DNA from 4 places in the Promicromonospora sp. Populi genome. Region 2 is predicted to be linked to each of the others. Evidence: riboswitches for the same ligand, from Rfam matches in the RefSeq annotation. Region 2 holds a riboswitch; each other region holds the start of a gene.
What was found. A riboswitch is a leader RNA that binds a small molecule or an ion and turns the genes downstream of it on or off. The one in region 2 is predicted to bind S-adenosylmethionine.
Positions count from the first base shown of each region.

Region 1: it holds a riboswitch for S-adenosylmethionine, as region 2 does, so the genes downstream of both, AB1046_RS01775 (LLM class flavin-dependent oxidoreductase) here and AB1046_RS17830 (aminotransferase class V-fold PLP-dependent enzyme) in region 2, are expected to answer to the same signal.
Region 3: it holds a riboswitch for S-adenosylmethionine, as region 2 does, so the genes downstream of both, metE (5-methyltetrahydropteroyltriglutamate--homocysteine S-methyltransferase) here and AB1046_RS17830 (aminotransferase class V-fold PLP-dependent enzyme) in region 2, are expected to answer to the same signal.
Region 4: it holds a riboswitch for S-adenosylmethionine, as region 2 does, so the genes downstream of both, AB1046_RS16740 (methylenetetrahydrofolate reductase) here and AB1046_RS17830 (aminotransferase class V-fold PLP-dependent enzyme) in region 2, are expected to answer to the same signal.

Region 1 covers NZ_CP163528.1:407,126-414,936, reverse strand. Annotated here, with positions in the region: gene AB1046_RS01785 (O-acetylhomoserine aminocarboxypropyltransferase/cysteine synthase family protein) at 1-892, opposite strand, end outside; gene AB1046_RS01780 (rhodanese-like domain-containing protein) at 889-1,287, opposite strand; gene AB1046_RS01775 (LLM class flavin-dependent oxidoreductase) at 1,356-2,519, opposite strand; SAM riboswitch class IV at 2,912-3,024, opposite strand; gene AB1046_RS01770 (GH92 family glycosyl hydrolase) at 3,284-6,436, opposite strand; gene AB1046_RS01765 (LacI family DNA-binding transcriptional regulator) at 6,433-7,482, opposite strand; gene AB1046_RS01760 (carbohydrate ABC transporter permease) at 7,479-7,811, opposite strand, start outside.
Region 2 covers NZ_CP163528.1:3,939,135-3,946,945, forward strand. Annotated here, with positions in the region: gene AB1046_RS17805 (MBL fold metallo-hydrolase) at 1-225, opposite strand, end outside; gene AB1046_RS17810 (glycoside hydrolase family 3 N-terminal domain-containing protein) at 377-2,866, shown strand; gene AB1046_RS17815 (O-succinylhomoserine sulfhydrylase) at 2,979-4,247, opposite strand; gene AB1046_RS17820 (rhodanese-like domain-containing protein) at 4,244-4,693, opposite strand; gene AB1046_RS17825 (hydrolase) at 4,893-5,429, shown strand; SAM riboswitch class IV at 5,475-5,589, shown strand; partial or broken gene AB1046_RS17830 (aminotransferase class V-fold PLP-dependent enzyme) at 5,618-7,037, shown strand; gene AB1046_RS17835 (amidase) at 7,087-7,811, opposite strand, start outside.
Region 3 covers NZ_CP163528.1:1,079,052-1,086,862, reverse strand. Annotated here, with positions in the region: gene metE (5-methyltetrahydropteroyltriglutamate--homocysteine S-methyltransferase) at 1-2,283, opposite strand, end outside; SAM riboswitch class I at 2,292-2,394, opposite strand; gene AB1046_RS04900 (hypothetical protein) at 2,521-3,435, opposite strand; gene AB1046_RS04895 (RNA polymerase sigma factor) at 3,437-3,940, opposite strand; gene AB1046_RS04890 (M15 family metallopeptidase) at 4,109-4,984, shown strand; gene AB1046_RS04885 (helix-turn-helix domain-containing protein) at 4,994-5,527, opposite strand; gene AB1046_RS04880 (AraC family transcriptional regulator) at 5,467-5,973, opposite strand; gene AB1046_RS04875 (SDR family NAD(P)-dependent oxidoreductase) at 6,173-6,931, shown strand; gene AB1046_RS04870 (YibE/F family protein) at 6,990-7,811, shown strand, end outside.
Region 4 covers NZ_CP163528.1:3,693,018-3,700,828, forward strand. Annotated here, with positions in the region: gene AB1046_RS16710 (hypothetical protein) at 1-134, shown strand, start outside; gene AB1046_RS16715 (hypothetical protein) at 313-1,164, shown strand; gene AB1046_RS16720 (hypothetical protein) at 1,383-2,240, shown strand; gene AB1046_RS16725 (extracellular solute-binding protein) at 2,494-3,744, shown strand; gene AB1046_RS16730 (carbohydrate ABC transporter permease) at 3,819-4,694, shown strand; gene AB1046_RS16735 (carbohydrate ABC transporter permease) at 4,694-5,617, shown strand; SAM riboswitch class I at 5,699-5,814, shown strand; gene AB1046_RS16740 (methylenetetrahydrofolate reductase) at 5,819-6,763, shown strand; gene AB1046_RS16745 (N-acetylmuramoyl-L-alanine amidase) at 6,889-7,811, shown strand, end outside.

The DNA of each region.
Region 1 (7,811 bases), 1.7 Mb from region 2:
ACAGGGTCTCGATGCCCTGCCCCACGAGGAACGCGTTCAGCGGCGACGGTGTGGGGCCGAACCGCGGCGCCACGGTCTCGCGCAGGTATGCCAGGCGCGCCCGGCCGCCGTGCCGCTCGGCCACGGACGGCCCGCCGGTGCGCGACGGCGCCACCAGGTGCGGGTACAGCGCACCCGACGCGGCGGCGTCGAACGTCCCGGAGTCGACGACGACGCCGCCCAGCACCGAGCCGTGACCGGCCAGGAACTTGCTGGCGGAGTGCACCACGACGTCGGCCCCGTGCTCGATCGGGCGCAGCAGGTACGGCGTAGCGAGCGTGTTGTCCACGACGAGCGCCAGTCCGTGGGCGTGCGCGACGTCGGCCACGGCGGCAAGATCCGGCAGGTCGTTGCGGGCGTTCGGGATCGACTCCAGGAACAGCACGCGGGTCTCGGGACGGATCGCCCGCTCCCAGGCGGCCGGGTCGGCGGCGTCGTCCACGAAGTCGGCCTCGATGCCGAGCCGGGGCAGGTTCTCCAGGAGCAGCCCGCGCGTGCCCTCGTACAGGCTGGACGCCGCGAGCACCCGCTGGCCGGCCGCGACCAGGCCGAGCAGGGCGACCGTGACGGCCGCCTGCCCGCTGGCCACGAACAGGGCGTCCGTGCCGCCTTCGAGCGCGGCGATCCGCTGCTCGACGGCGGCGGTGGTCGGGTTGCCGGTCCGCGTGTAGGCGAACCCCTCCCCGGCGCCGAAGTGGCCGCCGGCCTGCTCCCACTGCTCGAACTCGAAGCCAGCGGTCAGGTACACCGGCGTCGCGCGCGGAGTCACGCGGCCCGACGGCGCGGCGTCGGGCGCACCGCCGTCGGACGTGGCTGCTCTCGCGTGGACCTGGCGGGTGGCAAACCCCGTCATGGCGCGGCGCTCGGCTCGGGCTCCGTGGCGGGCAGTCCGGCCTCCTTCCAGGCGGGGAACCCGCCGTCGACGTGCGAGACGTCGGTGTAGCCGCGCGCGGCCAGCGCCTCGGCGACCGGGCCGGAGCCTTTGATCGAGCCGCACACGATCACTACCGGCGTGTCGACCGTGATCGCCGGGTGGTCGGACGGCCCGAAGAGCGCGTCGAGGTTGTCCCGGTCCACGAGCGTGGCGCCGGGGATCTCGCCCGACGACGCCCGCCCGGCCGCCGAGCGGACGTCGATCAGCAGGGCGCCGCTCGCGACCTTGGCGCCGGCTGCCTCGGGGTTCTGCAGCTCAGGGTCCTGCAGCTCGGGGGTCTGCGCTTCAGGCGTCTGCGCCTCAGGGGTGGTCATTTGTTCTCCCTCACGAATGGGTGTGGTGTCTTTGGTGCGGTGCTGCTCGGGTGCGGTCGGCGCCCGCGTCAGGCGCTCAGCAGCCGGCCCGTGGGCTGCGCCCGGTCGACCGCGTCGGCGTCGGGCAGCCCGAGCGACCCGCGCAGCGTCGTCTCCGTGCGCTCGGTGCGGAACAGCCCCGCCCGCTGGAGGGCGGGCACCAGGTGGTCGGTGATCGCGTCGAGGTCCGAGCTGAGCGAGGACGGGCGCAGCAGGAACCCGTCGGCGGCACCGACCGACGCCCAGTCGGCGACGAGCACGGCAAGCTCGTCCGGGGTGTCCGCGAAGACGAGCGAGCTGCCCATGGGCGCGGTGCCTTCGAGCGCCTCGACGAGCTCCAGCCGCGCGCGAGCGCTGGCCCGCTCGGCCGCGAGCACCACGTACACCTCGGCGAGCACCCGCACCTCCTCGGGGTCGCGCCCGGCGGACAGGGCCGAGTCCCGCACGAGGCGGCGCAGCCGGACGGCGTGCGCGATGTCGGTCACGGCGATCCGCGCGACGTCGGCCGTGCGCCCGGCCAGCGCGGCGCTCGCCTCGGAGCGCACCCGCACGACGACCGGCGGGCAGACGCGCGGCAACGGGTCGCCGCCGCTCGCCGGCCGGCCGCGGACGGCGAACCGGATGCCGTCGTGGTCGACGCGGAACCGGCCGTCGGCGTCGAGCTGGACCGCCCCGGCACCCGTACCTGGCCTACCGGTCCAGACCCGGGTCACGGAGTGGATGCCCAGCTCGACGCGGGCCGCCCACGCCTCGTCGGGCTCGGGAACCGCACTGTGCCGGGTGGCCTGCCAGCCTGCCCGGCCGCCGCTCGCGCGGTCGATGCTGCTCAGGGCGACGGCGGCGTGGGCCGCCTCGACGTGCACGGTGTCGACGGCGGCCACAAGCCCGACGCCGGTCGTGACCCGGGCGGCGCGGGCCGCGGCGACGGCCGTGTCGAGCCGCCCGGTGACCTTGCTGCGCCCCGGGTGGAGCAGGAAGCTCTCGTCGAGGGTGACGAGGTCGAGCAGGCCGCGGTCGGCGGTCCGCATCAGGTGGAGGAACCGCTCGCCGTCGAACGGACGAGGCGCTACCGGGCCGCGGGCGCGGTGGGCGCCCGGGCGGGCGCCGGCGGAGGTGAGGTCCACGCCGAGCACGAGGGGGCGGGGCGAGGGACCGGCGGAGGAGAGGGACGTGGGCTGCGGTGGGTACGGCACGGCGGGGCTCCGTTCGGGCTGCGGCTGCGCGACGGCGCCCGGACGGCCCCTGCCGGCGGCGCACGGATGATGTGCGACGGCGTTCATGGGTCACCCGGGAGCGGAGGCTGCCGGAAAGCAGGAGAGAGACGTCCGGTCAGGAACGTGAGGGCCGGTTTCGGCCGGGGCTCGGCGCGTGGCGCCGAGGGGTGGTCCGAGCGGAGGACCGGCGAGGGCCGGTCAGCGGGTCGGGTCTGCCGCGGTCAGCGACAGGAACAGCGACAACACATGTCCTCGCGGGGGGCCACACCGGCCCGTGCAGCGACGTACCTGGACGGCAGGGACACGTGGACGGCGGACGCAGCGCTCCGGGTCATCGTCGTTCTCCTCACCTGCTCGCCCTGACGGCGAGCGACGCGTGTTGTCATCCGCCGGGCGGCGGACGGCCTGGTCCTCACCCGGGGCACCCACCCGCGCGGGGGGTTGCCGTCCGACCAGCCGGGGCTTTGCATCGGAGCTCATGACCTGCCGGGACTTACCACACCATTCCGGTCGGATTAGTGCGGTCGATCCCGATGTAGAGAAGATACGAATGGAACCCATCGAAGTCAACAATCCCTCGGCCAGATCTCATATGCCGGGATATGCGTCTCGCCGAGAGTGCCGCACGGTCCGACCGCTGACTTCGGTCCCTTGCAGCGACCCATCACCGACTTCGGTCCGTTGCTCTGAGATCGGTCGGTTAATTGACCGATCTCAGAGCAACGGACCGAAGCCGCAGGATCTCAGCCGCAGAGCAACTCGATCTGGGCCAGGGCGCCGTCGTCGCCCAGCTCCAGCCGGAGGCCGGTAAGGGGTGCGGGCTCGGCCAGCACGAACGGCCGGAGCTGGCCCGGCCAGGGCCACTCCTCGCCGGAGCGCTCGTCCAGCACGCGCCCGTCGTCCGCGACCAGCCGCCAGGCCGACGGCGGCACCCGGTCCCCGGTCGACGACGTGAGCGTGTAGGCGCGGATAACGGCACCCTCCGGGATCTCACGGGACGGCCGCCACTCGAGGACTCCGGTCACCTCGACCGAGGCCGTCAGATCACCGTCGGTCAGGCGCGAGAGGGGTGCGCCGCTGGTGCGCCAGCCGCCGTCGGCCCGCTGCCACGGCCCGGCGGGTGAGGCTCCGGCGTCAGAACCGGAACCGGACTCATCGTCCGACGACGGCACCCCCCAGCGCGTAGGCGTCCCGGACAGGTCGAACCGCAGGGTCGCTCCCCCGGTCAGCTCGCGATGCTCCACCGACGGCGCCACGACTGCCCGCGTCGCGCCGTCGCCGTCCGACACCGCCAGACCCGCCACGTACCACTGGTCCGCCGCACCCTGCGCCTCGACCACGAGGTCGCCGTCGGGCCGGTGCACCACCGCCCGCTCGAAGAGCGGCGAGCCGATCGCCCAGCGCGACGACCCGATCTCCAGCGGGTACAGGCCGAGCGCCGAGAGCACGTACCAGGCCGACATCTCGCCGTTGTCCTCGTCGCCGTGGTACCCCTGCCCGAGGTCGTTGCCGGTCCACAGGCGGGCCAGGATCTCGCGCACCGTCTCCTGCGTACGGTCCGGCCGGCCCGCGAACAGCCAGACGTACGGGATGTGGTGCGACACCTGGTTGGACTGCCCGAGCTGGCCCAGCCGCACGTCGCGCGCCTCGAACATCTCGTGGATCGCCGTGCCGTAGGTGCCCGGCTTGTCCGCCCGCTCGGGGGTGGCTGAGAACCGCTCCAGCAGCTCCGCGAGCCCCTTGCGCCCGCCGTGCAGGCGGGCCAGGCCCGCGCCGTCGTGCACCGGGTGGAACAGGAAGTTCCAGGCGTCGGACTCGGTGTAGTCGCCGCCCCACTCGTCCGGGTCGAACGTGGCCGGGTTGAACGACCCGTCCTGCCCGCGCCCCCGGAAGAAGCCCGTCTTGTTGTCGAAGAGGTGCACGTACCCGAGCGCGCTCTGCCGCAGGTAGGCGGCCTCGTCCCGCAGGGCGCGACGACGGCCCTCCGGGGTACCGGGCGCGTCCGCGAGCGCCTGCGCCATCCGGGCCAGCCCGGCGTCGTTGATGTAGCCCTCCAGGCTCCAGGACACCGACTCGTCGACGTCGCGGGGCACCCAGCCGTTGGTCAGGGCGAAGCCCTGTCCCTTGCGGCCCACGCCGGACCTGGTGGGCAGTGCGGTCGCGTTGCGCAGCGCGGCGTCGTAGGTGGCGAGCGGGTCGGGCAGGTCGACGTCGCGCAGGTACAGGTCGGCGAAGGCGACGTCGGACGAGGTGCCGGTCATCAGGTCGGCGTAGCCGGGCGAGGACCAGCGCGCGACCCAGCCGCCCTCGCGGTACTGCTGCACGAACCCGTCGGCGAGCCGTCCCGCGACCTGCGGGTACAGCAGCGCGTAGGCGGGCCAGCAGGTGCGGTAGGTGTCCCAGAACCCGTGGTTGACGAACATCTCGCCGGGCACCACGGGCGCGCCGTCGAGCACGGGCGAGGCGTGCACGGCCTCGCCGTCGGCTCCCACCTCCGTGTAGGAGGACGGGTACAGGTTCAGGCGGTAGAGGTTCGAGTAGAGGGTGACCTGCTGCTCGTCGGTGGCGCCCTCGACGTCGAGCACCCCGAGGCGCTCCTCCCACTGTGCGCGGGCGCGGTCGGCGACCTCGTCGAACGTGCCGGACACCTCCCGGTCCAGGGCACGCCAGGCGAAGTCCTCACCGATGTACGACGTCGCGACGCGCACCTCGACCGTGCGGTCGGCGTCCAGCGCCACCGTGGCGTAGGTGGCGTGGTCCCGGCCGCGGGCCTGGCCCGTGCGCAGGACCGGGCGGGAGATCCGGCCCACCACGTACATCCGGCTGCGGCCTACCGACAGCTCGCTGCCGTGGTCGCTCCAGCCGGTGAACGTGCCATCGTCGTGCACCGTCACGGCCACGGGCGGGCCATCCGCGCCGGAGTCGCTCACGGCGTCGATCAGCAGGTGGCCGGTCGTGGCCCCGGGCGGGAACGTGAACCGCAGCACGCCGCCGTGGTCCGACGCCGCAACGGCCACGCGGGCCCCGCCGTCCAGGCCTACCTCGTACAGGTGCGGGCGGGCGGTCTCGTCGTCGTGCGAGAAGGCGAGGGCGCGAGCTTCCAGAGCGGCGTCGGGCACCTCGTCGTCACCGGGCCGCGCCGGGACGAGGTGGAACGCGAGCTGGTCGCGGTCCCCCATCCACGGGCTCGGCTCGTGCGAGATGCCGACGGCCTGCAGGCGCGGGCGGTTGTCCGGCCCGTTGTGCGCGGCCCAGGAGTAGAGCCAGCGGTCCGACGCCGCGTCCGTGAACGGCACCCACATCGTGAAGCCGTTCGGCACGGCCGCCGCAGGCACCGTGTTTCCCCGGGAGTACGCGTACGACGAGTGGCTGCCCCGCCGGGTGTCCACAAGGTCGGTGCGGCCGGTGATCGTGCGCTCCGGGCGCGGCCCGAGGGTCACGGCGTCGAGCCACACCTCGGTGGGCCCGCCGTCCGGCGGCGCGGTCACGACGGCCGCCGCGCGCACGCGGCGGCCGGGCGCGGCGTCCGCCGCGGCGGACAGGTCCACGCGGACCAGGTTCCAGTGGTCGGGCACCAGGATCCGCGCGTCTCCCTGCCCGACGGCGGTCGCGGCCATGCCGTGCTGGTCCGTGAGCGCGCCATCAGGCACGGCCTGCGCGAGCCACGTCCCGTCGTCGAGCAGCAGGTCGATCCCGACGTAGGTCGAGCGGTAGGCGAGCTCGTCGTCGAGCACCGGCAGGAGGGTGTAGCGCAGCTCGACGCCGGCCTGGAGAGTGACGTCCAGGTCGTCGAGCACAACGGTGCGGCCTGCGCCGTCGTGCCGCACCTCTCGCGCGTGCTCGCTGGTCAGGCCCACGCCCGGCAGTCCCGCCGGGACGTGTGCGGGCCCGGTCACGCGGCGGCCCCCGGGACCTGGCCCGTGCTGCCGCGCACGGTCAGCTCGGGGGTGGCCGCGCGCACGACGTCGGGCACCGGTTCGCCGCGGACCAGCGACAGCGTGGTCGCCGCGACGAGCTCGCCGAGCTCGAAGGTGTCGCGCGTCATCGCGGTGAGCGGCGGGTGCGCGAGGCGCACCAGCTCGGAGTCGTCGAAGGACGCTACCGAGACGTCGCCCGGCACGCTGAGCCCGGCCTCGGCCAGGACGGTAACGCCCGCGAGTGCGGCCACGTCGGAGTCGTACACGATTGCAGTTGGCCTTTCGTCGCGGGCCAGGAGGGCCCGAGTGGCTGCCGCGGCCTCGTCCTGCGAGAAGTCCGTCGGCACGGTGGTGATGGTCAGGCCGAGGCGGGCCCCGGCGTCGTGCAGGGCGGTGACCCGGCGCGCGGAGTGCACGTAGGTGGGGATGCCGCCCACGTGGCCGACCTGCACATGCCCCAGCGTAGCCAGGTGCTCGGCGAGCGCCGTCATGGCGGCGTGGTCGTCGGCGAACACGGCAGGCACCGGTCCGGGGAACCCGTCGCCGCCGACCAGGACGGCGGGCAGGCCCATCCGCACCAGCTCGTCGGGGCGCGGGTCGTCCTGCTCAAGATCGAGCAGGACCACACCGTCGGTACGCCGTTCGGCTGCCCAGCGGCGGTAGACGTCGAGCTCGGCGGCCATGTCCTCCACGACCAGCAGCTGGAGGGCCACGAGGTCGGTGGACAGCCGCGCCTGCAGGCCCGAGACGAGCTGGGCGAAGAACGGCTCCACGCCCAGCGTCCGGGCGGGGCGCGCGACGACCAGCCCGACCGTGTCGGCGCGGCGGCCGCCCAGCGCCCGGGCGGCGACGTTGGGTCGCCACCCGAGCTCGGCGACGGCGGCCAGGATGCGGGTCCTGGTCTGCTCGCTGATCCCTGGGCGGTCGTTCAGCGCGAACGACACCGCCGTCGGGGAGACCCCGGCGTGAGCGGCGATGTCCGCGATCGTGGGCCTGCGGCCGGGCCGGTCGACGCTCTGGGTCACCCCTTGATCGCCCCCTCGTCGACACCGCGGAAGAAGTACCGCTGCAGCGCCGCGAAGAACACGACGATGGGGATGAACGCGATCATGGTGCCCGCGGCCACCACCCGCGGGTTGTTCGTGAACGTCCCGGACAGGTACTCCAGGCCCACGGTGAGCGTGAACCTGTCGGGTGTGGTGAGCACGATGAGCGGCCACAGGAAGTCGTCCCACGCACCGATGAACGAGAAGATCGCGATGACGGCGAGCATGCCCTGCACGTTGGGCAGGCCCACGTGCAGCAGCCGCTGCCAGGCGTTCGCCCCGTCCACGAGCGCCGCGTCGTCCAGCTC
Region 2 (7,811 bases):
GAACTCCGGCGACGCGCCCCGCGACGGCGCCCCCGTCAGCTCCCGGAAGCGGGCCAGCCCTCCGGTGTGGTCCGCGTGCCGGTGGGTCACCAGCACCAGGTCGACCGGGCCGGCGTCGGCCAGCGCGACCAGGTGCGGCTCCAGCTCCGGCCCCGGATCCACCACCACGCAGCCCGGCGAGCCGGGCGCGCGCAGCACGTACGACCGGGTCCCGTCGAGCGTCATCGGGCCGGGATTGTCGGCGCGCAGAACCCTCGCGAAGGGGGGAATGAGATCCACCGGAACACCCTATCCAGCGGGCAACAGGTCTTGTGCACGGGCCAACTCCGGTGTGTGATCGGTCAAGCACCTCCCAAAGACGAGAGGAACCCCTTCGATGTCCGCCAGCCCCAGTGCGGCCCAGCACCCCCGCTCCCGCAGAGTCTCCGTAGTCCTTGCCACGGCAGGGCTCTCCACCACCCTCCTGCTCGCGCCCGTCCCTGCCACCCCGGCTCCCGCCGCCGACGGCGCGGAGATAGCGGTCACCGCCAGCCCGGTCGTCTTCGTGGAGGACGGCGACACGGCGACCGTCACCATCACGCTCCAGGTCGCCGACGACACCGCGCTCACCGAACCCGTCAGCGTCCGCTGGAGCACGGGCTCCGGCACGGCCACCGCCGACGCGGACTACGTCGCCGGATCCGGCACAGTCGAGTTCGCGGCGGGCGCGTCGTCGGGCAGCGAACGCACCCTGGCGATCCGGACCCGGGAGTCCCGCGCCGGCGAGACCGCGGAGACCGTCCCGGTGATCCTGGAGTCGGGGGACGCCGAGGTCTCGGGCGGCAACGCCGCCGTGGTCGTACAGGCGCACGGCCTGCCCTACCTCAACGAGCGCCTGTCCACCAAGAGGCGGGTAGCCGACCTCGTGGGCCGCATGACGCTCGAGGAGAAGGCCGGGCAGATGGCCCAGGCGGAGCGGGCGAACGTCACCGGCGACCCGGCGGTCATCACCGAGCTGGGCCTCGGGTCGGTCCTGAGTGGCGGCGGCTCCCCGCCCGCCGAGAACACGCCGGAGGGCTGGGCCGACACGATCGACGGCTTCCAGACGCGGGCGCTCGCGACCCGGTTGCAGATCCCGCTGCTCTACGGCGTCGACGCCGTGCACGGGCACGGCAACCTGACGGGCGCCACGATCCTGCCGCACAACATCGGGCTCGGTGCCACGCGCAACCCGCTGCTGGTGGCGAGGGCGGAGCGCATGGTCGCCACCGAGACCCGCGCGACCGGCATCCCGTGGACGTTCGCGCCCTGCGTGTGCGTGGCCCGTGACGACCGCTGGGGCCGCACCTACGAGTCCTTCGGCGAGCACCCGGCACTCGCGGGGGTGCTCGGCGCCGCCGCCATCGTCGGGTTCCAGGGCACGGACCTGGACAGCAGCCGGTCCGTCCTCGCGACGGCCAAGCACTTCGCGGGCGACGGCGACACCGCCTTCGGCACCGGCGAGGGCGACTACACCCTCGACCAGGGCATCACCCAGCAGAGCCGGTCCCACTTCGCACGGACCGACCTGGCGCCCTACGTGGGGGCGCTCGCGGTCGGCGTCGGCTCGGTGATGCCGAGCTTCTCCAGCGTGGACTGGACCGACGACGGCCTCGGCAACCCCGTCAAGATGCACGCCCACGACGAGCTGATCAACGGGTGGCTCAAGGAGGACCACGGGTTCGACGGCTTTGTCATCAGCGACTGGCAGGGCATCCACCAGATCCCGCCGCTCGCGTCCGACTCGCCCACCACCGGGCAGATCGTCACCAGCGTGAACGCGGGCGTCGACATGTTCATGGAGCCGTCGCAGTTCGAGCGGTTCCACACCCGACTGGTCGCGGCGGTCGAGGACGGCGCGATCACGCAGGAGCGCATCGACGACGCCGTGTCCCGGATCCTCACCGCGAAGTTCGAGCTGGGGCTGTTCGAGGAGCCCTTCGCGGACCGCTCGCACGCCGACGACATCGGCTCGGCCCAGCACCGGGCGATCGCCCGCCAGGCCGTCGCCGAGTCGCAGGTGCTGCTCAAGAACTCGCGCCGCGCACTGCCGCTGGACGACGACGCGAGCGTGTACGTCGCGGGCCGCAACGCCGACGACCTGGGCAACCAGGCCGGTGGCTGGACCGGTACCTGGCAGGGCTTCTCGGGCGAGGTCACGGAGGGCACCACGATCCTTGAGGGCATCGAGGCGGTGGCTGACGACGTGACGTTCAGCGAGGACGCCTCCGCGCCGACGGCCGGTGCCGACGTCGGCATCGTCGTCGTGGGCGAGACGCCGTACACGGAGGGGTTCGGCGACGTCGGCGGGCCCGAATGGGCCTGGGACCCGGCCGACGGCGGGGTGTTCCGCGAGGAGAAGTCGATGTCGCTGCAGCCCGGCGACGCCGAGGTTGTGGAGCGGGTCTGCGCCCAGATCAGGACGTGTGTGGTCCTGGTCGTGTCCGGGCGGCCGCAGGTGCTCACCGAACAGCTCGGGTCGATCGACGCGCTCGTCGCGTCGTGGCTCCCGGGCACCGAGGGCGCCGGCGTGGCTGACGTGCTGTTCGGCGAGCGAAGGTTCACGGGCAAGCTGCCGGTCTCGTGGCCGCGGTCCGCGGACGACCCGGTGGTGAACGTCGGCGACCGGGACTACGACCCGCTGTTCCCGTTCGGCTGGGGCCTGTCGACGGGCGGCCGCACGTCGGCGCTCGACAGGGACCGGCTGGCGTTGCAGACCGCGGTGCTGGACCCGGCGACCGGCGTCCCGCCGGCGGCGTCGAAGGCGATCGCAAACGCGGACGTAGCCCTCTTGGAGGGCCGCAACACCGAGGCGGCCCGCCTCCTGAACGCGGCGGGCGGCCGCTGAGCCCGCCTCCGGGTGACTCTCCCCTTTGAGTCCTAAGTTTCTTCGCTTTGAGCCGGCTCAAAGCGAAGAAACTTAGGACTCAAAGGAGACGAGCCAGGGTCGGCCATTGGAGCTAACCCGGCAGTACCGCTAGGGCCTGTTCTACGTCCTCGATCAGGTCCAGGGGGTCTTCCAGTCCGACCGAGAGGCGGACCGTCGTCTCTGCGATGCCTACCGCGGCTCGGCCCTCGGCGCCGAGCTTGCGGTGGGTGGTCGTCGCGGGGTGCGTGACCAGGGACTTCGCGTCGCCGAGGTTGTTCGAGATGTCGATAACCTGCAGGGCGTCGAGGAATCCGAACGTGTGCTTCTTCGCGGCCTCGGCGTCCGACCCTTCGGGGACCGCGAGGTCGAACGTCACGACCGTGCCGCCACCGCTCATCTGGGACCGCGCCAGGTCGGCCTGCGGGTGCGAGTCGAGGAACGGGTACCGCACCGCGCCCACCCCGGGGTGCGCCTCCAGGGCGTTCGCGACGGCGAGCGCGCCAGCACCCTGCGCCGCGACGCGGACCGGGAGCGTCTCCAGCCCCTTGAGCAGGGTCCACGCGTTGAACGGCGACAGCGACGGCCCGGTGTTGCGGATGAACGTCTGTACGGGCCCGGTCACGTACTCGGTGGGGCCGAGGATGGCCCCGCCCAGCACCCGCCCCTGCCCGTCGATGTGCTTGGTCGCGGAGTAGACAACTACGTCCGCCCCCAGCTCCAGCGGCTTCTGCAGCAGCGGGGTGGCGAACACGTTGTCGAGCACCACGGTCGCTCCGGCGGCGTGCGCCAGGTCGACGACGGCGCGCACGTCCACGATGTCCTGCATGGGGTTCGACGGCGTCTCGAAGAACACCACGTCCGCCGGGGTCGCCAGGGCCTCTTCCCACTGGGACAGCACGTGCCCGTCCACGTAGTCGGTCTGCACGCCCCACTTCTTGAAGATCTCCTCGAAGATCACCACGGTGGAGCCGAACAGTGCCCGGGCCGCCACGATCCGCGACCCCGACTGCACGAGCGCGGCCAGGGACGTGAATACCGCGGACATGCCCGAGGCGGTCGCGTAGCAGGCCTCCGCGCCCTCCAGCAGGCGCAGGCGCTCCTCGAACGTGTGCACCGTCGGGTTGCCGTAGCGGGAGTAGACGAACCGGTCCAGGTCGCCCGCGAACGCCGCCTCGGCGTCGGCCGCCGCGTCGTAGACGTAGCCCTGGGTGAGGAACAGTGCCTCGCTCGTCTCCTGGAACTCGGTGCGCTGGTGGCCGCCGCGCACGGCGAGGGTCGCCGGGCGGACGCCGCGGGGGAGCGGCTTGCGGCCGGACCCGCCCGGGCTCGCGCCGGGGGGAAACGCGCCGGTGACGGTCACGCGGCGCCGTCCGTCCAGGGCAGGCCGGCAACCTTCCAGCCCTGCTGGTCGCGGACGCCGTCGGCCCCGGGGGCGCCCTCAAAGCCCTCCAGCACGTTGTACGACGGCGCGATGCCCGCTGACGTGGCGAGCCGCGCCGCACCGATCGAACGCTGACCGGAGCGGCAGAGGAACACGATGGGGCCGTCGCCGATCCCGGCCGCCTTGAGCTCCTCGAGGAACCCGGGGTTGGGGCGGCCGCCGGCCTGTACCCACTCGGCGAACAGGGGCTGCTTCTCCAGCGACGTCGTGTCGGGGATGCCGATCGTGCGCCACTCGCCCTGCGTGCGGACGTCCACGAGGGTGGCGCCCGGGTCGGCGGCGAGCAGGTCCCAGGCCTGCTGGGGCGTGATGTCGCCGGCGTAGCCCTCGGCAGGGTGGGCTTCGGGGTGCGCGGGATCGCTCATGTAACTCTCCTCCATCGGTCGTGGCGGTAGCACCCGTGTCCGTTCTCGCTGTAGCGGGAACGCTGGGTTGCTGCGGCGTCGTCGTGCCACGTCACTCGGCCGCTCGGGATGGTCGTTGCCAACCCTACGACAGGTGTCCGGTGGGTGGAACAGTGTCTCGACAGGCGATCCCTATTGGAGTCATAGGATTTGCAGCACTGTGACGACGACGACCGATCTGCTCGACGCACTGAAGCGCTGGCCGGAGCGTGTGCCCGGTCTACCGGCGTGGGTCTGGGACGCGCCCTACGACGGTGCCCGTCATCCACAGGCTGTGGATCCGCGGGCCGCGGCGGCGGATCCGGGCCCGAGCGGAGGCCCGGAGCTGGGCGCCAACTGCCAGCTCTACGCATACTCCGTGCTGGGCCTGGCAGGGCGGCAGGTTCCGCCGCACCGGTCGAGCGAGCTCTGGGGCGACACCTCCCTGGCCCATCCGCGGCTCGGCGATCTGGAGCCGTGGGACCTCGTCCTGTTCAACCGCAGCCTCAACCACGGCGCGGCCGCATACGGCGCACACGTCGCCGTCTACCTGGGCGACGACCGGCTGCTGCACCTCTGCGCCGAGCTCGGCCGGCCGGCGGTGTGGACCCGGGCGGACTTCGCGGCCCGCGAGCGGTACGCGTCAGTGATCGGTGCAGTCCGGATCGCGGGCCTCGCGGCCGCGCAGCGGCGACCAGATGGTGGGACCAGCATCTGAGACGTCCGTTGACAGAGCTTTTACCCGCAGCAGAGGATAACGGCAGGTCATGAGTGTCAGCGCGAAGCCCCGGCTCGCTGGCCGGCAACCCTCCCTCCGCGGTGGGGTGCCCCGGGTGACGACCTGGCCGCGCGCAGCCCGCGCGCGGCAAGCGCGGGGGAACCTCCCCCAGGACTGTGGAGGACTACATGTCTGCACCCACCCTTGCCCGTGATCTCACGGTGGACGACGCCGCTCCGCTGCGCTCCGTGGTCGGCGGCGGCACGCTCGTCCCGCTCGTGGACGGCACACGCGTCACGTATGCCAATCTCGACGTCGCGGCTTCGGCCCCGGCGCTGCAGGCCGTCGCGGACCGGGTCACCCAGGTGCTCCCCCTGTACGCCAGCGTGCACCGCGGCGCGGGATACCTCTCCCAGGTGAGCACGGCGCTCTACGAGACCGCCCGCCGCACCATCGGCGCGTTTGTCGGCGCCCGCGAGGACGACCTGACGATCGTCACCCGCAACACCACCGACTCCCTGAACCTGCTCGCCGGATGTGTCCCCGCGCAGCCCGACGGCGAGCCCGGCCGCGTGCTCGTCCTCGACGTCGAGCACCACGCCAACCTGCTGCCCTGGCAGCGCACCACCGAGGCCACGGTGCTGACCGGCGGCGCCACCGTCGCCGAGACGATCGCCCAGATCCGCGAGGAGCTGGCCGACGCCGCCGCACACCGACCGTTCGCGCTCCTCGCCCTCACTGGCGCCTCCAACGTGACCGGGGAGTCGCTACCCATCGACAAGATCGTCGCCGTGGCCCACGAGTTCGGTGTGCGAGTTGTGCTCGACGGCGCCCAGCTCGTGCCGCACCGACGCATCTCGCTGGAGTCGACCGGCGTCGACTACCTCGCCTTCTCCGGGCACAAGACGTACGCCCCCTTCGGCGCGGGCGTCCTGGTGGGCCGCCGCGACTGGCTCGACACCGGCACGCCCTACCTCGCCGGCGGCGGCGCCGTGCGGCGCGTGCGGGTCTCCGGCACCGACTGGCACGAGGGCCCCGCCCGGCACGAGGCCGGCTCGCCCAACGTGATCGGTGCGGTGGCGCTCGCGGCCGCGTGCGAAGAGCTGGCGGCACTCGACCCGGCCGATGTCGCGGCCCACGAGAACGCGCTGCGCCGTCGGCTCGTCTCCGGGCTGGAGGCGATCGACCGGGTCGAGGTCGTGCGGGTGTGGGCGGACGCCGTCGACCCCGTGGGCGTCGTGACCTTCACCGTCGCCGGCTGATGACCCGGGCCTGGTGGCCGCGTACCTCTCCGCGGAGCACGGCATCGGCGTGCGGGACGGCCGCTTTTGCGCGCACCCGCTGCTGGGCCGCCTCGGGTTCGACGCCGGAGCGGTGCGCGCCTCGGTCGGCGTCGGCACCGCGGGGGAAGAGGTGGAGCGCCTGGTCGCCGCCGTCGGGCGCCTGGTGACGGACGGACCGCAGGCCGGGTACGACGTCGTCGACGGCCTGTGGGTAGTGACCGACGACCCGCGCCCCGTGCCCGAGGGCTCCGGCCTGGAGGGTCTGCTGGCGACTGCCGCCCTGGGCTTCGACGAGGACTTCGGCTGCCTTCCGGACGAGGCGTAGCACATACCAGACGTGCAGGTCACCGTCGGTGGCCCGCACGTCCGGCACGTCACAGGGGGAACGCGTGCGGCCGCGGCAGGGCCGCCTCCAGCTGAGCCGCCAGCGCCAGCAGGGTGGGCTCGCCGCCCGGCCGGCCGATGATCTGCACCCCCATCGGCAGCCCGGCGGGCGCCTCGGCAGTGGGCGCGGTCCAGTGCGTCGGCACCGTGATGGCGGGCAGCCCGGCGACGTTGAGCCACGACGTGAACGGCGTGTACTGGCACTGCTGCTCGAAGTTCCGCTCCGGATCCTCGGCGTCGTACCACCCGATGGGCCGGGGGGTGAGCGCGAGCGCGGGCGTGACGACGGCGTCGTACGGGCTGAGCTGTGCGATCAGCGACCGCTCGTAGGCCGTGAGGATGCGTACCGCCTCGCCGAGCTGTCGGGCCGGGACCTCTCGACCCGACCGGATCAGCCACTGCGTGAGTGGTTCCAGCTTCCCGAGGATCTCGGGGTCGTCGATCGGCACCGCCGACGCGCCGCCCATCCACAGGGTCCGGAAGGCCGGTGCGTACTCGGGAGCCTCGTCCAGGACCAGCTCGGTGACCTCGTGCCCGAGGCCCGACAGGGCGCGCACACCCGCGTCCAGCCCGGCCCTGGCCTCTGGCGACACCACGATGTCGTAGAACCCGTCCCACGCCGACGAGGTGGTCACGCCGATGCGGGCCACACCGCCCCCGGCCGCGCCACCCGCGGGCAGCGCGGCGCGCTGCGCCGCCGCCAGGTACGTCCCCG
Region 3 (7,811 bases), 2.4 Mb from region 2:
GACCCCCGGCCCGATGCCGCGCCCGTACCCGGCGTCGGCCAGCTCGGGCACGATCTCCATGCGGGACCGCGCGGCCTCCACGGACGTCACGTCGGCGTCCAGGCCGTCGATCGCGCCGATGACCTGCCCGAACTCCGAGTAGCACAGGTGCGTGTGCACCTGGGTGGAGGTCTGTGCCCCGGACGTCGCCAGCCGGAACGAGCGCACCGACCAGTCCAGGTAGCCCGCGTGCGCGGCCCGGCGCAGCGGCAGCAGCTCGCGCAGCGCAGGCTCGTCCACCTGCACGACGCCGATGCCCGCCGCCTCCAGGTCCGTCACCTCGTCCCGCAGGGCCAGCGCGACCTGGTCGGCCGTGTCGCCCAGCGGCAGGTCATCGCGCACGAACGACCAGGCCAGGATCGTGACCGGTCCCGTGAGCATGCCCTTGACGGGCTTGCTCGTCAGGGACGCCGCGTATGCGGTCCAGTCCACCGTCAGCGGCGCGGGCCGGGACACGTCGCCCCACAGGACCGGCGGCCGCACGCAGCGCGAACCGTACGACTGCACCCAGCCGTGCACCGTGGTCGCGAACCCGTCGAGCTGCTCCGCGAAGTACTGCACCATGTCGTTGCGCTCGGGCTCACCGTGCACCAGCACGTCCAGGCCCAGCTCCTCCTGGAGCGCCACGGTGCTCGCGATCTCGGCACGCATCGCTGCCGTGTACTCGGCGTCGGACAGCTCGCCCCGCACCCAGGCGGCCCGCGTCTGCCGGATCTCGGACGTCTGCGGGAACGAGCCGATGGTGGTGGTCGGCAGCGGCGGGAGGTCGAGCCGCGCCTGCTGCGCGGCGGCGCGCTCCGCGTACGGCGCGCGCTCGACGTCGGCGGGGGTCAGGCCCGCGGTCCGCTCCCGGACCGTCGGCACGACGACGCCGGGCGCCTCGGCGCGCGACCGCACCACCGCCGTCGACTCGGCGAGCTGGTCGGCGACCGCCGCCCGGCCCTCGGCCAGACCGGTGGCCAGCGTGACGACCTCGGCGACCTTCTGGTCGGCGAAGGCGAGCCAGGACTTCAGGCCGGCGTCCAGGCGGGGCTCGTCGGCGACGTCGTGCGGCACGTGCAGCAGCGACGTCGAGGTGCCGACGGCGACCGCCCCCGCGCCGAGCGCGGTCAGGCCCTCCAGGGTGGTCAGCCGGGCGTCGAGGTCCGCGCGCCAGATGTTGTGCCCGTCGACGACGCCCGCGACCAAGGTCTTGGTCTCCAACCCGGGGACCGTTCCGGCGATCCCGTCGCCGGCGACGCCGGTGGGGACGGCGCCGCGGACCAGGTCGACAGCAATCGCCTCGACGTCGGTGCCGGCCAGCAGGGCCAGCCCGTCGCCGGCGTCGCTGCGCAGGCCGCCGTACGGCGCGGTGACCAGGATCGCGGGCCGCTCCGCCGGGACGCCGTCCGCGCCGGGCGCGGGGGAGAGGTCGGTCGCGAGCCGGGAGTACGCCCGGCGGACGGCGTCCGCCACCTCGTCGAAGGGGACGTCGAGGAGGTCGGTGACCAGCGCGGGCTCGTCGAGCTGCACCCACGGGGCGCCCGCGGCGGCCAGGGCGCGGAGCACCTCGGCGTACGCGGCGACGACGTCGTCGAGCCGGTCCAGGGGACGGAACCCTGCGGGTGCGTCGCCCGCGGCTGAGGAGTGAGCTTGCGAGCCCCGCAAAGCCGCGGCAGAGGGCCCGGCCGCCTTGCTGAGCAGCAGGAACGTCACCGGCCCCACCAGGACGGGCCGCGTCACGACGGCCTGGCCGCCGTCCGCGGGCTGGGCGAGCTCAGTGAACTCACGCACCGCGCGGTCGTCGACGAACCCGATAGGGGTGTCCGGCCCGATCTCGGGGACCAGGTAGTGGTAGTTCGTGTCGAACCACTTGGTCATCTCGAGCGGCGGCTTGTCGCCCTCGCCGCGGGCCAGGGTGAAGTAGCCCTCCAGGGAGAGGCGGCCGGGGGCGCCGTCGGCCGATATCGCGAGGTCCCGGAACCGTTCGGGCACGGCGCCGAGCAGGGCGACGGCGTCGAGCACCTGGTCGTAGAAGGAGAACGAGCCGGGGACGGCGGCCGAGCCCGCATCAAGGCCGAGCCCGACGAGATGGCGTGCTGTGGTCAGCCGCAGGTCACGGGCGGTCGCCTCTAGTTCCTCGGTGGTGGTGCGTCCGGCCCAGAGTGCCTCGACGGCGCGCTTGAGCTCGCGTCGTCGGCCGATGCGCGGGTAGCCCAGAATCGTTGCGTGGGCAAGGTGCGGGGGCGTGAACTCGACTGCCATGCGTATCAGCTCCATCGGACCTGGCGTTAGCACCTTGCCCGGAATTGGCGCTCCGGAGGCAGGTTGCTGCGGTGTCGTTGAGCCAGGACTCTCGACCGCTCTGGATGATTGACCTGGATCGTAAGCATGCCCGGCATGTGGTCGCGAAAGCGTCCATCCCTCGGACACTCATCTGCCTCGGACCGTCGCCAACAAAAAGTGTGCCAAGCGAGCAGCCGCACCACGGGCTACGCGCTATCACGACCCGGGTGTGTCGTCGTGCTCGGTCGGCCCCGGGCTCGGCTCGGTGCAACCCGCCCAAGTGAACTCGTTGTGCATGACGTACTGGCTGCCCTGGTCCGACTCGGCCCGGATCTCCCCGGCCAGCGGCAGCCAGGTCGCCACGTCGACCAGCAGCTCGAAGCGGGTCACGGCACCGTCCAGCACCAGGGTGTCCGAGGGGGTGATCCTGATCCGCACAACCGTCTGCCCGTCCACCGACTCCATGCCAAGGTCCTCGTGGAGGAGATAGTCCGTGCCTTCGAGCTGGGGCAGGCCGAACAGCGCACTGATCGATACCGCATGCAGCGCCTGCAGGGGCTGGTCGTCCAGCAGCACGGCCTTGGGCGGCTCCGCACCCGTCGGGGGGAGGGCGTCGAAACCGGACGTCGACTCGGTTCCGAGGGTTGAGCGCGACTTGAGCCGGCAGCTGTCACTGCCCATCGCCTGCACCGCGCGGGTGACCACGTCATCGGCCGTCAGGTCGAGGAGCCGCGACGGGTCGGAGGTCGACGCGCTCGGGGCCGAACCCGGGAGGGCACGCAGCACAGGTGGGCCGGCGAGGCTCACCGCGAGGATCGCGGCCGCGGCGGCCGCCGCCCCCCACGCGAACGCCTGCCCGCGGCGAGCTCCGGACCGGGGCCGCCAGGCGGCAGACCCGGGATCGCGCAGCAGGATCTCGACACGTTCGGTGCCGACCCGGTCCGCGGGGGCGAGTCCGGGCGCCGCATCTCCTGCGCGAGCCCGCGACTCGGCGTACAGCCGCGCCAGATCGATCTCGGGCTCGACCTCGCGCAGGGCGCGGCGCACGCGCGTCAGCTCGTTCTCGGTCTGGTCAGAGTCGGCCCGGTCGACATCGAACCGCCCAGCATCGAACTGGTCACGATCGGCCACGTCAGGCTCCTCTCTCGGTCAGCTTTTCGTAGGCCGCGCGCAGCCGCCGTCGGGCCCGGTGCACCCGGGTGGCGGCGACCGCCGTCGTGCAGCCCATGACCTGGGCGACTTCCGCCGTGGACAGCTCGGCCGCGCCGAGCAGGGCGATGACCTCGCGGTCGGCGGGGCGCAGCAGCGCCATCGCGCGCCGGAGCTCGTCGAGCTCGCCGGTCAGGCGGACCTCGTCCTGGCCTGCCGGCTCGGGATGTGCACGCACCCGCTCGACCAGCGCGATCCGCCGGTGCCGGGCGCGCGCCTGGTTCGCCATCACCCGGCGCGCCACCCCCAGGAGCCAGGCGCGTGGGTTGTCGGGCAGCTCGCCCTTGCGCCACACGATCGCGAAGACCTCGGCGACCACGTCGTCCGTCTCGGCTGCCGGGAGCCGGGAACGTGCGTAGCGGTAGACGGCGGTCGCGTGCGCAGCGAAGAGCTCCTCCGTGCGTTCGGGCGTGAGCGTGCCCGGCACGAGGGGGTGCGAATCCGTGTTCGTGGCCAGGGCGGGCTCCGGGGGTGAGGAGACATGCTTCCGACTCAGTGTGTCCGGCGGAGACCCGCCCATTACAGGTTCGTAGGTGTTGTCCACGTCACAGCCCGTGCGCTGGCATGAGGGCTTGGCCGACGTACACGAACCGGTGTGACCACCTCTTCGGACCGCCCACCCCTGCCGCGTACGACGACGGGCGCTCGCGCGCCGCTTCCGCTCACGTTGCTTCCGCGCGCGCCGCTGCTGCTCGCCCTGCTTGCGCTCGCTCTGCTGCTGCTCCTCGCGGGGTGTGCGCCCGGCGCCATCGGGACCGTGTTCCAGGAGCCACGCGCGGCAGGGGCGACGCCGGAGTCGCTCGCGCCGCCGGGCTCTGCAGAGTTGGGCCCCGCAGACCCAGCCCCGGCCCCGGCCCCGGCCCCGCCGAGCGACGAGCCGGCGATCGACCTGGCGGCGCACTCGATCACCGACCCCACGAGCCCGTGGGTGGTCGTCAACAAGGGCAGGCCGCTCGACCCGGCCTTCGAGCCCGACCTGACCACGGTCCGGGGCTACCTTGTGCAGCCGGCCGCCGCCCCCGACCTCACCGCCCTGCTGGCGGCCGCCGACGCCGACGGCGTGCACCTCACGCTGCGTAGCGCCTACCGCGCGTACGCCAAGCAGGCCCAGGTCTACGAGGGCTGGGTGGCGCAGCTCGGCGCCGCGGAGGCGGACAAGGTGTCGGCCCGCCCGGGGCACAGCGAGCACCAGACTGGCCTCGGGGTGGACGTCGGCAGCTCCACGCAAGCGGGGTGCGACTTCGAGAAGTGCTTCGGCGAGACAGTCGAGGGGCGCTGGGTCGCCGAGCATGCCGCCGCGTTCGGCTTCGTCGTCCGGTACACACCGCAGAACAGCGCCGTCACGGGGTACGCCGCCGAGGCCTGGCACCTGCGCTGGGTGGGCCGCGAACTGGCCGCCTACATGCGCGACACCGGGGTCACGACCTTGGAGGAGGTCTTCGACGTGCCCGGCGGGGGATACGCCCGCTGACACCGGATCTCACGGGCTGACGCCCAGAGGGGCGGCCTGAGGGATGCGGTTCCGGTCTCGGCCCGGTGGGGCGCCGAAGAAGCGGCGGTACTCCCGGTTGAACTGGGCCGCACTCTCGTAGCCGACGGCGAACGCCGTCTGCGTGACGCTCGAGTCCTGCGACGCGAGGATCTGGCGCGCGGTGACCAGCCGGAGCTGCTTCTGGAACTGGAGGGGGCTCGACCCGGTCACCGCGCGGAACGTGCGGTGGAACGCGGAGGCGCTCAGGCCGGCGCGCTGGGCGAGATCCTCGACCCGGAGCGGTTCGGCGGTGTTGGCCCGGATCCACTGCACCACCTGGTTGATGCGCGTGAGCTTGCTGTCGGCCAGGCCGAGCTGCCGGACCGTGTCGCCCTGCGGCCCGGTGATCAGCAGCCACAGGATCTCCCGCTGCACCATCGGCCCGAGCACGGGCAGGTCGCGCGGCCGGTCCAGCAAGAGGATCAGCCGCCCGACGGCGTCCAGCAGCTCCGCGGGCGCCCGGCTGGTCGCGAGCGCCGGCACGGCGGGGCCGCGCTCGCCGGCCCGGAGCCCGACCCGGCCCCGGAGCCCGACCCGGAGTCGGACCCGGACGCCGACCCGCGCCGGGCCCCCGGCCCTGAGCCTGCCCCCGGCGTGTCCGCTGACAGCAGCAGCTCAGCGATGGCCGAGGCGGTCAGCGTCATCCCGAAGCCCATTGCCGGGGCCACCTCGCTCGCCTCGGTGAACTGCCCGATGACCGGCAGGTCGATCGAGGTAACCAGGTACTCGCCCGGCCCGTAGTCGACGGTCTGGTTGCCGAGCCGGAGCTGCTTGGCTCCCTGGGCGATGAGCGCGAAGACGGTGCCGGTGGTCGAGGTCTCCGGCGGCCCGGACACGACCTCCCGGCACAGGGAGATGCCTGGCAGCGGCTCGCTCGTACCCGGGGGAGCACATCGGTCGATGAGGGTGCGCAGCTGGTCGAGGTCCATGAGACCACCTTCCTCTTCCAGGTTCCGGGAATCGCCGTCCGAGCAGGATCAGGCAAGAACGTGCGAGGAACGCTATCACCATCGGGCCCTTGCATCGCCTTGACTTGTCGAGGGGGCAGAGCGCCGCGGCGCCTGCCTCAGGCCGTCGGCCAACAGCACTATTCGACAAGCAGCACACGATCAGGACACGAGGTACACCATGTCGATCACCATCGTCGTCGGAGCCAGCTCCGGCATCGGGCAGGCCGCCGCGATCCGCGCCGCGGAGGGCGGGTCCGGCGTCATCGTCACCTACAACTCCAACAAGGACGGCGCGGCCGAGACCGTCTCCCGCATCCAGGAGGCCGGCGGCACCGCCGTCGCCCTCCCGCTCGACGTCGGCGACAGTGCAACGTTCCCCGCGTTCCGCACCGCCGTCGAACAGGCCCTGGCCGATACCTGGGGCGCGCAGAAGTTCACCGGGCTGGTCAACAACGCCGGGATGGGCGGCGGCACCCTGTTCGCCGACACCACCGAGGAGCAGCTCGACCACTTCTACAGCGTCATCTTCAAGGGCCCGTACCTGGTCACGCAGGCACTGCTCCCGCTGCTCGACGACGGCGGGGCGATCGTGAACACCGCCAGCAACTCGGCGGGCACGGCCGGGCTGTCGGAGGGGTACTCGGCGTACGGGTCGATGAAGGGCGCGGTCATCGTGCTGACCAGGTACCTCGCCAAGGAGCTCAGCGGCCGCCGCATCCGCGTGAACTCCGTGTCCCCGGGGCCGACGCGCACCCCGTTCGCCGGTGGGGCATTCGAGGAGTTCCCCGAGATGACGGCGCAGCTCGTCCAGCGCACGGCCCTCGGGCGGATCGGTGAGCCCGACGATGCGGGCTCGGTCATCGCCTTCCTGCTGTCCGACGGCGCCCGCTGGGTCACCGCGCAGGACATCGAGGTCGCGGGCGGGTTCAACCTGTAGCGGGCCCGTACCGCGCCCTCCCCGCGCCCGCCTCCGGCCGGTGGGTCAGGATGTGCGCATGCCGCCCTCCCACTCGCACGGCTCGGCCGGCCCTGCCGCGCCCCGCACGACGTTTCTGCTGGTCATGACCCTGGTCTCGGCGCTCCTGCTGACGCTGGCCGGGCTGTGGCTGCTGTGGCCGGACGGCGGCGACGTGCCCGGCCGGGTGCAGGCGCGGGCGGAGGGCACGTCGTTCGTCGACGTGACGGTGGCGGGCCCCGCGGACCCGGCCACCGGCAGCATCCCGGTCGAGCTCGCGGACGGCAGCCAGTCGCAGATGCAGTCGCCCGGACCGTCGGTGCCGCTCGCCACCGGCGACCACATCACCGCCGTCGACATCTCCCAGGTCGCGCAGCCCGGCGTCGACCCGCTCGTGTTCATGGACTTCCAGCGCGACCTGCCGATCGCGCTGCTGGCGGCCGTGTTCGCCGTCGTCGTGCTGCTCGTCGCACGATGGCGCGGGCTGGCCGCCATGGCCGGGCTGGGGCTCGCCTTCGTGGTGCTCCTGGGGTTCACGATCCCGGCCCTGCTCGCGGGCGAGTCCGCGATCGGCGTGGCGCTCGTGACGTCGTCCCTGGTCATGTTCGTCACGCTGTACCTGGCGCACGGGCTGTCCGCGCGCACGTCGACGGCGCTGCTCGGCACCCTGGTCGGCCTCGCGCTGACCGCCGGCCTCGCCGCGTGGGCCTCGGGCGCCGCGTACATGACCGGGACCAGCTCCGAGGCGTCGGCGTTCCTGCCGTCCAGCGCACCCGGCGCCGACCTGCGCGGGATCGCGCTGTGCGGCATGGTCCTGGCGGGCATGGGTGTGCTGAACGACGTGACGATCACCCAGGCCTCG
Region 4 (7,811 bases), 250 kb from region 2:
TCCTGGGTGGGTTTGCGCTGATGGCCATCGGCTCTCTCGGCGAGGCGGCGTCGTCGCCGTTTGTGTTCGTCGGTGGCATCGCCCTCGTCGGGCTCTCGTTCGGCCTGCCGATGATCGGCGCCACCGAGCGGTAGCCCCCGCAGACCAAGAGCGCCTGTCCGGTCCCGACCGGACAGGCGCTCTCGTGCGTCCGCGCTCGTTTCTTCACCCCCAACCTTCTTCGGACCTGGCTCGTATTGAGCGGTGTAAGGCCCGGCAGCGAGCGATGTGCTCGCGTCGGGACGGGCATCCTTCAAAGACGGGAACACTCCGATGTCGCTCCACACCATTTCTCGCACCTCTCTCTTCCGCCGTGGCCTGGTAGCGGTCGCCACCGCCACGACGCTCCTCGCTGCCGGCCTGGCAGCCGCCCCGGCGCAGGCAGCACAGCCGCTGCCGGTCGTTGATGTCCACACGCGTCAAGGCACGACGGTCACCACGTCGATGTTCGCCTGGGGCAGCTCGATCCACGCCGACGGGCCGGACCTCAACCCTGCCAACGTCAAGTACTCCGTCGCGCTGAAGGCATCCGGCGGCACCATGCTGGGCGCGGAGGCCGAGGTCACGGTCCAGAAGATCGACCGTGAGACGGTCCGCAAGCGCACGATCGAGATGGAGCGCAGCGCCACCGGGTTCCAGAGCCGGGGGACTCTCCGTTTCGACGGGACCATCGACCCCGGGACGTACCGCGTGGGCGTCGAGGTGTTCACGGTGGTGCTCAAGCCCGACGGCACCAGGGTCCGGCACCTGATCGACGTGGACAACGCCAAGACGGTGCAGATCCGGCGTGCCACCATCACCGAGGGGACCATCTCGACGCAGAAGACCGACGGCCGTCCCGCGCGGATCAACGCCAACGCGCGTGTGCTGCGGGTCGCCGACGACGGCTCCGTCTCCTGGCTGCGGATCCGCTCGGGTGCCGCGATCCTCTCGTTCGACCCTGACGGCGTGTACGGCGACAAGAAGGCCGTCTTCGTGCGTGACCTGAAGATCGTCGACGGTCGGATCTCGACGGTCGTCGAGTCCCGCAAGGGCTACTGGAAGGTCACCTACCCGGGGACGTCTCGTTTCGCCGACTCCGTGGCCTGGATCGGGCAGGGCGTTCCTGGCGGCTGTGGCTGCTGATCCGAACCTGGCCCGCGGCGAGCTCCGTCGTCGGCTCCGAACCACATGTCCGAGGAGGGCCGCAGCCATGGGCTGCGGCCCTCCTTCGTCTTCACCCGCAGCTCGCGGTCTTCACCCCCAACCTTCTGCTGCTCCAGCTCGTACTTGGTGGTGTAAGGCCGACGGCGAGCGAGGTGCTCGGGTCGGGCGGGCATCCTCGAACAGACAGGAACACTCCGATGTCACTCCACAGCATTTCTCGCACTTCTCTCTTCCGCCGGGGTCTCGTGGCGGTCGCCACGGCCACGACGCTCCTCGGCGGCGGCCTGGTCGTCGCTCCGGCAGCTCAGGCAGCATCGTCGCTGCCGGTTGTCGACGTCCACACGCGCCAGGGCACGACGGTCACCACGTCGATGTTCGCCTCGGGCTCCACGATCGACACAGATTCGGACGACTCCTCCTCTGCCAGGTTCGGGTACTCCGTCGCCCTGAAGGCGTCCGGTGGGACCCTGCTGGGCGCGGAAGCCGTGGTCACGGTCCAGAAGATCGACCGTGAGCCGGTGCGCAAGCGCACCATCGAGCTGAAGCCCACCAGCACCGGCATGCTGACCCGCGGGTCCATCCACTTCAGCGGGACGATCGACCCGGGCACCTACCGTGCGGGCGTCGAGATCTTCACGGTGGTGCTCAAGCCCGACGGCACCCGCGTGCGGCACCTCATCGACGTGAACGAGGCCAACCGGGTGCAGTTCCGGCGCAACGCCTGGATCGAGGGAACCATCTCGACACAGAAGACCGACGGCCGTCCCGCGCGGATCAACGCGATCGTGCTCGCGAGGGAGGTCGCTGACGACGGCTCCCCGTCGGAGGTGCGCATCCGTTCGGGCGCCGCGATCCTCTCGTTCGACCCCGACGGTGCGTACGGGGAGAAGAAGGCCACCTTCGTGCGGGACCTGAAGATCGGGTCCGACGGCAAGATCTCGACGGTCGTCGAGTCGCGCAAGGGGTACTGGAAGGTCACCTACCCGGGGACCTCCACCAACACCGACGCCGTTGAGTGGATCGCGCAGGGCGTTCCTGGCGGCTGCGGCTGCTGACCACAGCCGGCCGGCGGTCACACCCCGAGCGGGGCTTCGCCGTCGGCCCGGATGACTACCGAAGACATACCCAAGGAGGGCCGCAGCCACAGGCTGCGGTCCTCCCTTTTGGCTTCTCCACTGGCTTGGCGGACCGTTCTAGACCACCGTGTCACCCGTATGTCACAGGTTTGTTAGAACCATTGACAGATTAAGGGCCAAGTGAAAACGTGACCTGCACCACGAACGAGCACGACAAGACCAAGGAGTAGCAATGGCGCAGTACAAGAGGCTCGGCGGGATCCTCGCGATCACGCTCGCCACGACGACCGGCCTGACGGCCTGCGGGTTCGGCGGGTCCCCGTCGGACGACGGCGCGGAGGGTGGCGCAACCACTCTCGACCTGCTCGTCCCCGCCTACTCCGACTCCACCCAGGGCCTGTGGGAGGACGTGATCGCCGGGTTCGAGGAAGCAAACCCGGACATCACCGTGAACCTGCAGGTCGAGTCGTGGGACAACCTCGAGTCCGTCATCGCCACCCAGATCCAGGGTGGCGAGGCCCCGGACATCTACAACGGCGGTCCCTTCGCCGGCTTCGCCGAGGACGAGCTGCTGTACCCGGTCGAGGACGTCACCTCTGACGAGACCTACGCCGACTTCCAGCCGACGTTCCTGGAGAACGCAGCGGTGGGTGACACGACCTACGGCCTGCCGTGGATCGCGTCGGCCCGTGCGCTGTTCGTCAACGACGCGCTCCTCGAAGAGGCCGGCGCCGAGGTCCCCACCACGTGGGACGAGCTGCTCGAGTCCGCCACGCTGGTCTCCGAGCTCGGTGACGGGGTGGCCGGCTACGGCATGCCGCTCGGTTCCGAGGAGGCGCAGGCCGAGGCGGCCGTGTGGCTGTGGGGCGGCGGCGGTACCTTCGGTGACTCCGACGCCATCACCATCGACACCCCGGAGAACCTGCCGGGTGCCGAGTTCATCAAGACGATGATCGACGCGGGCGCCACGCAGGCCGACGCCGGTGCGACCGACCGCAGCCCGCTGTTCGACATCTTCGTCCAGGGCCAGATCGGCATGCAGGTTGGCCTGCCGCCGAGCGTGGGCCAGATCGCGTCCGACAACCCGGACCTCGAGTACTCGATCCACCCCATCCCCACCGAGGACGGCAGCCCGTTCACGCTGGGTGTGGCCGACCACCTCATGGCGTTCCAGAACGACGGTGACAAGCAGGAGGCCATCACGGCCTTCTTCGACTACCTCTACACCGCCGACGTGTACGTCCCGTGGGTCCAGGGCGAGGGCTTCCTGCCCACCACCCTGTCGGGTTCCGAGCAGCTGGCCGACGACGAGGCGCTCGCCCCGTTCCTCGACGTGCTGCCCGACGCGGAGTTCTACCCCAGCACCAACCCGGACTGGCAGGCGGCGGACTCCGCGTTCAAGGCGCTCTTCGGCCAGCTCGACAGCGACCGGACGGCGCAGGACGTGCTCACCGAGATCCAGGCACAGGTCGACGCGGGCTGACGCCCGGCGCTGACCGCTACAAGCAAGCCCGCGTCGACCACATCCGACGCTGAACCGAAAGCACGAGGAACCCGGTGAAGGACCTGTTGAAGGCCTTGCCGTGGATCGGGCCCGCGGTCGCACTCATTGCGGCCGTGGTCCTGTTCCCGGTAGGCGTGATGTTCTGGAACTCGACCCGCGACATCAGTCAGAGCGGCGTGGACGACGGGGGCGTAGGCCTCGCGAACTTCGCGGCGGTGATCGGCTTCCAGTACTTCTGGCCGATCCTCGGACGGACCGTCATCTGGGTGGTCGTGGTCGTGGGCCTCACCCTGGTCGGCTCGCTCGCGCTCGCGGCGCTGCTGAACAAGGCGTTCCCGGGACGCCGCATCGTGCGCATGGCCGTGATCGTGCCGTGGGCCGCCAGCGTGGTCATGACGACGCTGGTGGTCCACTACGGCCTGGAGCCGTACTTCGGCATCATCAACTCGTTCCTCGTGGACATCGGCCTGATCGATACACCAGAGGGCTACGGCTGGACCCGGCACCCCGAGACCGCGTTCGCGTGGGCCATCGTGGTCGCCGTGTTCGTGTCGCTGCCGTTCACCACGTACACGATCCTGGCCGGGCTGCAGACGGTCCCCGGCGAGACCGTCGAGGCCGCGCGCATCGACGGCGCCGGGGGCCTGCGTACCTACTTCAGCGTGGTGCTGCCGCAGCTGCGGGGCGCGGTGTCGGTGGCGGTGCTGATCAACATCATCAACGTGTTCAACTCGCTGCCGATCCTGCGCGTCATGACGGGGTCCATCCCCGGGTATGACGCCGACACGATCATGACCATGATCTTCAAGTACATGCAGAACCAGCGGCAGATCGACCTGGCCAGTGCGCTGTCTGTCATCGCGTTCCTGGTGGTCATCGGGATCGTCGCCATCTACGTGCGGGTCGTCCGCCCTCTGGAGGAGGTCTGATGACCGCGACCACCGCATCGGCGACCGCGCCGCGCAAGGCGACCCAGCCGCCGTCGGACAACCGGCCGCGCGTGCGAAAGTACACGGAAGACCAGGTGCCGCTCGGGTCCCTGCTGCTGCGCATGTTCGCCGGCCTCGTGGTGCTGGTCGTGTTCATGCTGCCGTACCTGATCATGTTCTTCGGCTCGGTGAAGACGAAGGCGGAGATCAGGTCCGTAGACCCCACCTACTTCCCCACGGAGTGGCACTGGGAGAACTACGTCACGATGTGGTCCACGCCTGAGACGCCGCTCCTGCAGAACCTGATCTCCACCCTGGTGATCTCGCTGTGCGCCACGTTGCTCGTGCTCGCCGTGGCGCTGCCTGCCGCGTACTACACGGCGCGGTTCCGGTTCCCCGGTCGGCTCGTGTTCCTGTTCCTCGTGATCGTGACCCAGATGCTGCAGCCGGCGGTGCTGACGTCGGGCCTGTTCCGCCAGTTCATCGCCCTCGGGCTCCTCGACACGTGGGGCGCGATGATCCTGGTCAACGCGGCGTTCAACCTGTCGTTCGCGGTCTGGATCATGCACAGCTTCTTCGCGAGCATCCCGAAGGAGATCGACGAGGCCGCGCAGATCGATGGCGCCGGCACGTTCACCGTCCTGACCAAGATCAACCTGCCGCTCGTGTGGCCCGGGATCGTGACGGCTGTCGTGTTCACGTTCGTCGCGTCCTGGAACGAGTTCGCGGCGTCGCTGGTGCTGCTGACGACGGCGGGCAACCAGCCGCTGTCCGTGGCGCTGACCAAGTTCGTGGGGCAGTACGAGACCTCGTGGCACTACGTGTTCGGGGTGTCCATCGTGGCGATCGTGCCCGTGGTGATCCTGTTCATGCTGATCGAGAAGCGGCTGGTGGGCGGCCTCGTCGCGGGTTCGGTGAAGTAGGCGGCGCGGACCTGGTTGGGGTCGTCTCGCCGAGCGGACGGAATCTGTCCCAGTGCTGGACAATCGCATAGCATGGTGGCGATCCCATCCAGAGCGGTCGAGAGTCCTGGCTCCGTGACACCGCAGCAACCTGCCGACTTCCTGCCACGTGGCCGTGGCGTGAGGACGTAAGGTGCTCACGCCAGGTTCGATGGAGCAGCCATGGTCGCCGAGATACACCCGCACCGCCCCACGGTGTCGTTCGAGCTGATGCCACCGCGTCGGCCCGACGCCGCGCCGAACTTCTGGGAGACGGCGCAGCGGCTCGTGGCCGCGCGGCCGGACTTCGTCTCCGTCACGTACGGGGCGGCCGGGGGCGACCGGGCGACGTCGCGCGAGGTGCTCGCTACGCTGCTGCGGGGTACGCCCGTGCTGCCGGTTGCCCACCTGACCTGCGTGGGCGCGTCCCGCGAGGACGTGTCCGAGGTGATCGACGAGTTCCTCGAGGCCGGCGTCCGGTCGTTCCTCGCCCTGCGGGGTGACCCGCCGCGCGACGAGCCCCACTGGCGCCCCACGGACGACGACGTGCACTCCAGCATCGACCTGGTCCGGCTGCTGCGGCAGGTGGACGAACGACGCTGCGCCGCGGATGCCAGCACAGCCCTGCGCTCCGCCGCCCGCCCGCTCACCATCGCCGTCGCGACGTTCGTGGACGGTAATCCCGGGGCCGGCACCACGCGGGAGCAGGAGATCCGGCGGCTGCTGGAGAAGCAGGAGGCCGGGGCGAGCTTCGCGATCACGCAGTTCTTCTACCGGGCGCAGTCGTACACGAGGTTCGTCGAGGAGGCCCGGTCGGCGGGCGTGACCATCCCGATCCTCGCCGGGATCCTGCCCACCACGGAGGCGCGCCGGCTGCGCCGGGTCGAGGAGCTCACCGGGGTGGCCGCACCCGCCGACCTGCTGCGGGACCTCGACCGGCTCACCGCGCCCGACGGCGCCGTCGACCCCGAGGCCCAGCACGAGCACGGCATCGGGTACTCCGCCGAGCTCGCGCGCGAGGTGCTCGAAGCCGGTGCGCCCGGCGTGCACGTGTACACGTTCAACAAGCACCGCCCGGCCCTGGACCTCCTGGAGCGCGCGGGCCTGACCGTCTCCCGTCCCCGCTGAGTGCTGGCTGGACATCGCCTGCAGGGTATATCCCTGATGTGATGTATCGGTCGGATGCACGGTCGGCCGATACTACGGATGAAATCGGCCCCTACCCCCAGCGACCGAACCGTGGAGGCACCACCGTGCACGATCACGATCACAGCCCCACCGACCACACTGAACACAGCCACGCATCTCTCGGGCGGCGCGAGCTGCTGCGCGGCGCCGTCGTCCTCGGCATCGGTGCCGCGGGCGCGACGATCGCGGCGCCCGCTGTCGCGACACCTCTCGGTGCCGACCCCGCCGCCTCGCCGTCCCTGGCCCCCGAGCCCGAGGCACCCGCCGACGCCCCGCCGGGCGCGCTGGCCGGGGTCGAGGTCGTCACGCCGACCATCGCGAGCTGCGCCACCTGGGGCGCAGCGGCGGCCCGCGGCACCATCGAACCCGTCGCGGCCAACCCGAACAAGATCCTGATCCACCACACGGCGTCGGCCAACGTCACCGACTACTCGCAGGCCGCCGGTTATCAGATCGCCCGCGACATCCAGCAGTGGCACTTCGCCAACGGCTGGGTAGACACCGGTCAGCACCTGACGCTGAGCCGTGGCGGGTACGTCATGGAGGGACGGCACGGCTCGCTGTCCCGGCTGCAGAACGGCAGCGGCACGGTAGTCGGCGCGCACGCCCCCGGCCAGAACAGCCAGGCCATCGGGATCGAGAACCAGGGCACCTACACGAGCGCCACGCCGCCCGCGCAGCTCTGGAGCCGGCTGGTGGAGCTGTGCGCCTACATCTGCGACCAGTACGGGATCGCGCCGACGCAGATCTACGGGCACCGCGACTACACGGCCACGGCCTGCCCGGGCGACGTCCTGTACTCGATGCTGCCGCAGCTGCGGTCCGAGGTGGCGGCGGCCCTGTCCGGCTCGACCTGGTCGGTCATCGTGGACAACACGTCGGCGGGCTTCGCGGCAGGCGGCTCCTGGCTGACGTCGGCGTTCTCGGCCGAGCGGTACGGCGCCAACTACCGGTACGCGACGCCGGCCGAGGTCAGCGACCTGGCGAC